Regions from separate parts of the Rhizobium sp. SG2393 genome, predicted to be linked through region 1. Evidence: predicted binding sites of a transcription regulator. Region 1 holds the regulator's gene; the other holds the start of a gene.
What was found. The regulator PhoB, encoded in region 1, activates phosphate uptake and scavenging genes when phosphate is short. The targets are predictions, from matches to a motif close to TGTCATNNANCTGTCAT.
Positions count from the first base shown of each region.

Region 2: ACED18_RS01270 (esterase-like activity of phytase family protein) is a predicted target of PhoB. The motif match lies at 2,192-2,208, and genes of this name have one in related genera.

Region 1 covers NZ_JBHGAP010000011.1:45,507-49,962, forward strand. Annotated here, with positions in the region: gene pstA (phosphate ABC transporter permease PstA) at 1-786, shown strand, start outside; gene pstB (phosphate ABC transporter ATP-binding protein PstB) at 800-1,615, shown strand; gene phoU (phosphate signaling complex protein PhoU) at 1,662-2,372, shown strand; gene phoB (phosphate regulon transcriptional regulator PhoB) at 2,430-3,113, shown strand; gene ACED18_RS18340 (MFS transporter) at 3,326-4,105, shown strand; gene ACED18_RS18345 (hypothetical protein) at 4,175-4,456, shown strand, end outside.
Region 2 covers NZ_JBHGAP010000001.1:262,672-267,127, reverse strand. Annotated here, with positions in the region: gene ACED18_RS01270 (esterase-like activity of phytase family protein) at 1-2,086, opposite strand, end outside; gene hupB (DNA-binding protein HupB) at 2,369-2,641, opposite strand; gene lon (endopeptidase La) at 2,847-4,456, opposite strand, start outside.

The DNA.
Region 1 (4,456 bases):
TCCGACAAGCAGGTCGGCTGGATGAACCAGCTTGCCGAAAGCGGTGCACTGGCCGGCCATTTCAACACCGGCATCTTCGTGAACGGCGCTTCCAGCCGTCCGGAAGCCGCAGGCGTCGGCGTTGCCTTCATCGGCTCGCTCTACATGATGCTGATCGTGCTCGTCCTGTCCCTGCCGATCGGTGTCGCCGCCTCGATCTACCTCGAGGAATTCGCGCCGAAGAACCGCTTCACGGACCTGATCGAGGTGAACATCAACAACCTCGCCGCGGTTCCGTCGATCGTCTACGGCCTGCTCGGCCTCGCCGTCTTCATCAACTTCGCCGGCCTGCCGCGCTCCGCGGCTCTCGTCGGCGGCCTGGTGCTGACGCTGATGACGCTGCCGACCATCATCATCGCGACCCGCGCCGCGCTGAAGGCCGTGCCGCCGTCGATCCGCGCCGCCGCCCTCGGGCTCGGCGCCTCGAAGATGCAGACCGTGTTCCACCACGTCCTGCCGCTCGCCATGCCGGGCATCCTGACCGGCACCATCATCGGCCTGGCGCATGCGCTCGGCGAAACGGCGCCCCTGCTGCTCATCGGCATGGTCGCCTTCGTCGCCGATTTCCCGGCCTCGCCGCTGGCACCCTCCACGGCTCTTCCGGTACAGATCTACATGTGGGCCAACGAAGCCGAACGCGCCTTCGTGGAACGCACCTCCGGGGCGATCATCATCCTTCTGATCTTCCTCGTCCTGATGAACCTTGGCGCAATCTTGCTGCGCCGTCGATTTGAACGTCGCTGGTAGGGAGTACCCGATCATGAACATGATGAATGAAGCAGCGATCGAAAAGGCAGTGGACCAGAAAATGAACACCGTTCCCTACAAGATGATCGGCAAGGACGTGTCCGTCTATTACGGCGAGAAGCGCGCCCTGTTCGACGTCAACCTGAACATCCGCGAAAACACCGTCACCGCGCTCATCGGTCCCTCGGGCTGCGGGAAGTCCACCTTCCTGCGCACCCTGAACCGCATGAACGACACGATCGACAACTGCCGCGTCACCGGCAAGATCACGCTCGACACGGACGATATCTACGATCCGAACATCGACGTTGTCGAACTGCGCGCCCGCGTCGGCATGGTCTTCCAGAAGCCGAACCCCTTCCCGAAGTCGATCTACGAAAACGTCGCCTACGGCCCGAAGATCCACGGCCTCGCCCGCACCCGCGCCGAGTTCGACGAGATCGTCGCGACCAGCCTTCAGAAGGCCGGCCTCTGGAACGAAGTGAAGGACCGCCTGCACGAGCCGGGCACCGGCCTGTCCGGTGGTCAGCAGCAGCGTCTGTGCATCGCGCGCGCCGTCGCCGTCAGCCCGGAAGTCATCCTCATGGACGAGCCCTGCTCGGCGCTCGACCCGATCGCGACCGCCAAGGTCGAGGAGCTGATCCACGAGCTGCGCACCAACTTCACGATCGTCATCGTGACGCACTCCATGCAGCAGGCCGCGCGCGTTTCGCAGCGCACCGCCATGTTCCACCTCGGCAACCTCGTCGAGGAGAACGATACGGACAAGATGTTCACCAACCCGGATGACCAGCGCACCCAGGACTATATCATGGGACGCTTCGGCTGAGGCAAATCGCCCGCCCTGTTGTCACGAGGTTCGAGAGGAAACACTGATGCCCAGCCATATCGTCTCCGTCTACGACGAAGAATTGAAGTACCTTGCCCGCCGTATCTCCGAAATGGGCGGCCTGGCCGAGCAGATGCTCGGCGACAGCGTGCGCGCCCTGATCAATTCCGACGTCGCGCTCGCCCAGAAGGTCATCTCCGATGACGTGATCCTCGATCACGCCGAGCGTGATATCGGCGAGAAGGCGATCGTGACGATCGCCAAGCGCCAGCCCATGGCCGCCGACCTGCGCGAGATCATGGGTGCGATCCGCATCGCCAGCGATCTCGAACGCGTCGGAGATCTCGGCAAGAACACGGCCAAGCGCGTCATCGCGGTTGCGACGTCGGGCGTTCCGCGCCAGTTCGCCCGTGGCCTCGAGCACCTGACGGAGCTCACCGCCGCCCAGCTGAAGGAAGTGCTCGACGTCTACGCGTCGCGTTCGGCCGAAAAGGCCAACAACATCCGTCAGCGCGATGGCGAGATCGATGCCATCTACACCTCGCTGTTCCGGGAACTCCTGACCTACATGATGGAAGATCCGCGCAACATCACCTCGTGCACCCATCTCCTGTTCTGCGCCAAGAACATCGAGCGGATCGGCGACCACGCCACGAACATCGCCGAGACCATCTACTACATGACCACCGGTGCCCAGATCGAAGGCGAACGTCCGAAGGACGACACCACCGCCACGATGCGGGTCAGCGGCGAGTAAGACCGACGGCCGGGCGCCTTCGGGCGCCCTGCTGCCGGCAGGAACGGAGCAGGCATCATGTTGCCCAGAATTGCAGTGGTCGAAGACGAGGAAGCGCTGAGCGTTCTGCTGCGCTACAATCTTGAGGCGGAAGGTTTCGACGTCGATACCATCCATCGCGGTGACGAGGCGGAAATCCGTCTTCAGGAGCGTCTTCCCGATCTCCTTATTCTCGATTGGATGCTACCCGGCGTCTCCGGCATCGAGCTGTGCCGGCGCCTGCGCCAGCGCAGCGAAACCGAGCGCCTGCCGATCATCATGCTGACGGCGAGAGGCGAGGAAAGCGAGCGCGTGCGCGGTCTCGCAACCGGCGCCGACGACTATGTCGTCAAGCCTTTCTCGACGCCGGAACTCATGGCCCGCGTCAAGGCCATGCTGCGCCGCGCCAAGCCGGAGCTGCTCTCCTCGGTGCTGAAATGCGGCGACATCGAGCTTGATCGCGAAACCCACCGCGTCCACCGCAAGAGCCGCGAAGTTCGCCTCGGCCCGACCGAATTCCGCCTTCTGGAATTCTTCATGTCGTCCCCCGGCCGCGTCTTCTCTCGTTCGCAGCTGCTTGATGGTGTCTGGGGCCACGACATCTATGTCGACGAACGCACCGTCGACGTGCATGTCGGCCGCCTGCGCAAGGCGCTCAACTTCTCCAACATGAGCGACGTCATCCGCACCGTCCGCGGCGCCGGCTATTCGCTGGAAGGGTGACCGCCCGATCTTCCGCCAGTCCTCGCGCCGCGCGGACTGGCCTTTGCCGCGACCGCAGAAGCGTGACGCGGTTCCTCCCTTGGTATGGCGGGAAAGGGAAGCTTTCTCCCCGACCGCACCCGCGATCGTCATCGCGTCAGACCGCGGCGTTGGCCGCCCATTTTCCCCGCCAGCAATTGCAGAACCCCGCCGCAAACCTGTAGGAAGGGAGTTTGCATGTCGGGAATCGCAAGGCTGGCGCGGTGATCGGATGTCGTGAACGTATCGCTCTTTATGCCCTGCTGACCGGCCTGACCGCGCTCAGCATCGATGGCTTGTTGCCGGGCCTGCGGATGATCGGTGCGGAGCTGCCGGCCGCGCCGCCACTCTCAACCCAGCACGTTGTTTCGCTTTTCATTCTCGGCATGGCGGTGGGCGAGCTGGTGCTGGGGCCGCTTTCGGATGCCGTCGGGCGCAAGCCGTCCTTGCTGGCGGGACTGGCCATCTACCTCACGGGCAGCGTCATCGCCCTTCTGGCGCCGTCCCTTGGCTGGTTGGTCTTCGGTCGCTGTCTGCAGGGCGTCGGCGTCGCCGGCCCGAAGATTGCCACGCGCGCGATGATCCGCGACCAGTTCTCGGGTGATGCCATGGCGCGCGTCCTGTCGCTGATGTTCACGCTGTTCATTCTGGTGCCCATGCTGGCGCCAGGCCTCGCCCAGTTGCTGATCGGTGTCGCCGGCTGGCGCAGCATCTTCGGCGCCTACCTCGCCATTGCCTTGGCTCTCGGCCTCTGGCTGCTGTGCCGCCAGCCCGAGACCTTGCCCCTCGCAAGCCGCCTTCCTGTCCGCCCGCGGCTGCTGCTCGCCAATGGGCGCCGTATTTTCCAGGATATCAGGATCTCCTGCCTGATCCTTGCTGCCGGCCTCGTCTTCGGCGCGCAGCTCCTCTACCTCAGCACTGCCGCGGATCTGTTTTTCGACGTCTATGGCGTCAAGGAGCGCTCTCCCCTCTAATTCGCCGCGCTGGCCCTGGCTGTGGGGCTGGCCTCCTTTGTCAATGCGCGGATGGTGCAGCGGGTCGGCATGACGACCATGATGCGCACAGCCTTCTGTGGTCTTGTCGTGGCGAGCCTTGCCATGGTCGCCGTATCGCTGCTGTGGCAGGGGCATCCACCCTTGACCCTGATGATGGCCGGCCTGTTCTGCGCCTTCTTCGCCATCGGCGTGCTCTTTGGCAATCTGAATGCCATGGCGATGCTGGCTCTGGGCAAGGTTGCCGGCCTTGGCGCCTCGCTGATTGCCTCGGGTTCCAGCCTTGTATCCGCCGGCTTCGCCCTTGCTGCGGGCCGGCTCTATGACGGAACG
Region 2 (4,456 bases), on a different contig from region 1:
TGAAGCCTTCCACCTTGTCGAGCACATAGCCGCCATTGGCCTTGAGATCGGGAATGAGGTCGCGGACCTCTTCCTTCTTTACGACCGGCAGTTCGCCGCCGAGCTTGGCCGGCTTCAGCTCGGAGAGCGCGACGCGGTAGAGCTTCTTCAGGACGGCGTCCTTGCCGACCAGATTGTCGCGCTCGATGACATAGGCATAGTCACCGTGGACGGTGATTTCGGACAGACCGACCCAGCCCTTGCCGGCGGCTTCGAGCGGATAGGCGACGGCGCCCCATTCCTTCGAGGCGGGCGTGTAGGCGAGAAGCTTCACGAAGCCCTTTTTGTCGTCTTTCCATTCGCGCTGCACGGCAGCCCAGATCGTCGTGTCGTCGCCGCTGCCGACGACGGTCACGCCTTCGAGGCCGAAGCGGGTCTCGCCGGCCCGCAGCTCGGCGGGAAGCGCGATCTCTTCCTTGATGACACCCTTGGCATTCACGTGCAGCAGTGCGTTGGCATAGAGCTTGTCGGCATTGCCTTCGGAGGCGAGCCAGTAGCCGCCGCCGCCGTCCAGCGCCACGCCTTCGAGATCGAGCTTCTGGGCAGGCGCGCCGTCGCGCTTGACGACGAGCGCCTCCGTGATCTTCGCGGGCTTTGCCGTCGCATCGATCGTGTAGATGGTCGGCTGCGAGGAATAGACGCTGTCGGAGACGGCAACGAGCTTGCCGGCTTCGGGAAGCGCCGCCAGACCCGAGAGCGCGCCGAACGGGATGGGCGCCCCATCCTTCTCGATGGAGACGATCTGCGGATAGTTGGCAGTGCCTTCGGCGCGCTCGTAGATCATGACATGCGAACGGGCGCCGCCATCCTCGCCGAGATCGGCCTCGTTGGCGGTCGCCAGCAGGTTGCGGGCGGGAATGGCAACGGCGCCTTCCGGCGAGATGCCCGACGGCAGAAGCTGGAGAAGCTGCGGCTCGGCGCCCGTATCCTTGTAGACGCCGACGACGGAGGCGCGCTCGGCGAGCAGGAAGAACAGTTTGTCGGAACCAAACGTTGCGGCTTCCAGGCCTTCCGGCTCGACGCCCTTGGCGGCGGAACGCTTTTCCGGATAGTGGCCGATGCCGATCACGGCATGTTCGAAGGCGGCGTTGGATTCGTAGAGAACCTTGCCGGTCTTGTCGAAGATGGTGAAGCCACGCGAGCCGCCTTCATAATCGCCCTCGTTGGCCACCACGATGCGCTCGTCGTCCAGCCACTTCACGGCATCCGGCTCGCGTTTGCGGCCTTCCTGGTCATCCACGGGGCGGATAGCGCCGTCGCGCTTGGTGTCGATGCCCTTGAGATCAACAGCACCGGCAGAGAAGTGGCTGACGACCTTGCCCGCCTTGGCGTCGACGATGGCGATGTGGTTGTTTTCCTGCAGGGTGACGGCGATTTCGCCCTTGCTGTTGAAGGCGACGAATTCCGGCTCCGGATCGTCCCCGGCAATGTCCGACAGACCCGTCAGGGAAACGCGACGCAGCGAGGCGCAATCGACCTTGCCATTGGCGAGATTGACGATGACGAGATCGCCGGCCGGCATCTGCGGCAGCTTGCCGTCATTGACCTCTTCGTCGCGCTCGTTCTCGATTGCGACGGCAGCCATGGTGCCATCCTTGCTGACGGCAACGGAGTCAGGCTGGCCGCCAAGGGCGCAGGTCTCGTCAATCTTGCGGCCGGCGACATCGACCGTTGCCAGCACGCCCGAGGGGTTGGTGAAGCTTTCGCGCGTGTTGACGGCGACGAGCACCTTCTGGCCGATGGCGGCAACCGACGTCGGCTCGCCCTTCATGTCCAGCGAGCCGCCGGCCTTCGGCGCCTTGGCATCGGTGATGTCGATGAAGCCGATCGCCTTGTTGGGGCTGTCGGAATAGATCAGCGTATTGCCGTCGGGCGTCGCCGTGATGATTTCGGCAGAGGTGGTCGTCTTCTCGTCGGTGCCGGCAGGCAGGTTCTCGGCAACGGCAAAGGATGCGACGCGGTTGAAGACGGGTTCGGCGGCGGCGGGAACGGCAGTGGATGCGGCGAGCGTCGCCATCAGTGCCAGGTGCAGCGAAAACTTGTTCATGGGGCCCTCTCGGTCTTTGGAGACAGGGGCTCCGTTTTCCCCCGGACCCTGTCTCGTTCATCGACGGCGCTCGGTGCAGCGCCTCGGGGCTTCTTGCGCCCGGATGTAACAGCGGGATGAAGCCGTGAACACGAATGCGTGTAGTGGCGCCGAAGGGGCGCGAGACCGGAGAGATGGTGGCAAAACGAAACGAGGCCCGGCATGGCCGGGCCTCGAAGAGAGTGGCGCTTTTTGCAGCCTCGCCTCACGGCAAGGCGCGTCCGGCGCCCGGAAAGCGACGGATCAGTTGACCGCGTCCTTCAGGCCCTTGCCGGCCGTGAACTTCGGCACGTTGCGGGCCGGGATATCGACCTCTGCGCCGGTGGACGGGTTGCGGCCCTTCGAGGCTTCGCGGCGGGCAACGGAGAAGTTGCCGAAGCCAACGAGGCGCACGTCGCCGCCGTTCTTCAGTTCAGCCTGGATGGCCTCGAATACGGCGTCGACAGCCGAAGCGGCGTCGGTCTTCGAGAGGCCGGCCTTTTCGGCGACGGCGGACACGAGCTCATTCTTGTTCATGTTTCCACCCTTTCCAATGGTTCGAAACTAGTCACATCTGCAAGGCGAAGCAGTCTGTCCCTGCCTTCGTCTTGGCAACCCCATTCGCCCTGAATGCCCTGAAAAGCAAGGCTTCCGGAGGGTTTTACATGAAAAAAGACCGGCGTTGCCGCCGGTCTCTGCTCTTTTGTTGCCATCCTGCCCGCTTTTTTGCGGTGGAAGGCGCTCAATGGGCGAAGGAAGCGCCTGCCTCATCGCCCGAATCGACGGCCGCGATCGTCGCCGGCTGGCTTGCCGGATCCCATTCGATCGCCGTCGGCATGCGCGTCAAAGCGTGGCTCAGAACCTCGCTCATCCGGCTGACGGGCACGATCTCCATGGCATTCTTGACGTTGTCAGGAATGTCGGCGAGGTCCTTGGCATTCTCTTCCGGGATCAGCACCTTCTTGATGCCACCGCGAAGGGCGGCAAGCAGTTTCTCCTTCAGGCCGCCGATCGGCAGTACCCGGCCGCGCAGCGTCACTTCGCCCGTCATCGCGATGTCCTTCGAAACCGGGATACCGGTCATGATGGAGACGATGGCGGTCGCCATGGCGATACCGGCGGACGGACCGTCCTTCGGCGTCGCGCCTTCCGGCACGTGCACGTGGATGTCAGTCTTGTCGAAGCGCGGCGGCTCGATGCCGAAATCGACGGCGCGCGAGCGGACGTAGGACGCCGCTGCAGAGATCGATTCCTTCATCACGTCCTTCAGGTTGCCGGTCACCGTCATGCGGCCCTTGCCACCCGGAAGGCTCACGCCTTCGATGGTCAGCAGTTCGCCGCCGACCTCCGTCCAGGCAAGACCCGTCACGACGCCCACCTGATCCTCGCGCTCGGCTTCGCCGTGACGGAAGCGCGGCACGCCGAGGAAGTCGTGGATGTTCTCGGCGGTGACTTCGACCTTCGAGACCTTGCCCTTGATGATCTCGGTCACGGCCTTGCGGGCGAGCTTCATCAGCTCGCGCTCGAAGTTACGCACGCCCGCCTCGCGGGTATACTGCTGGATGACTGCCATCAGCGCGTCGTCGCCAACGGAGAACTCCTCCGGCTTTAGCGCGTGGTCGCGAATCGCCTTTGGCAGCAGGTGCCGCTTGGCGATTTCCAGCTTCTCCTGCTCGGTGTAGCCGGCGATGCGGATCACTTCCATGCGGTCCATCAGGGGCGCCGGAATGTTCAGCGTGTTCGCCGTGGTGATGAACATCACGTTGGAGAGGTCGTATTCGACCTCAAGGTAGTGGTCCATGAACGTGCTGTTCTGTTCCGGATCCAGCACCTCGAGCAGGGCCGAGGACGGGTCGCCACGGAAATCCATGCCCATCTTGTCGATTTCGTCGAGCAGGAAGAGCGGGTTGGACTTCTTCGCCTTCTTCATCGACTGCACGACCTTGCCGGGCATGGAGCCGATATAGGTGCGGCGGTGGCCGCGGATCTCGGCTTCGTCGCGCACGCCGCCGAGCGCCATGCGGACGTATTCACGGCCGGTGGCCTTGGCGATCGAGCGGGCAAGCGAGGTCTTACCGACGCCGGGTGGGCCGACGAGGCACAGGATCGGACCACGGATCTTCGTCGAGCGGGCCTGTACGGCCAGATATTCGACGATGCGTTCCTTGACCTTGTCGAGACCGAAGTGATCCTGCGCGAGCACTTCCTCGGCATGGTTGAGGTCGGTCTTGATCTTGGAGCGCTTGCCCCAGGGAAGGCCGAGCAGCCAGTCGAGGTAGTTGCGCACGACGGTGGCTTCCGCCGACATGGGGCTCATCTGGCGCAGCTTCTTCAGCTCGGCCTGGGCCTTGT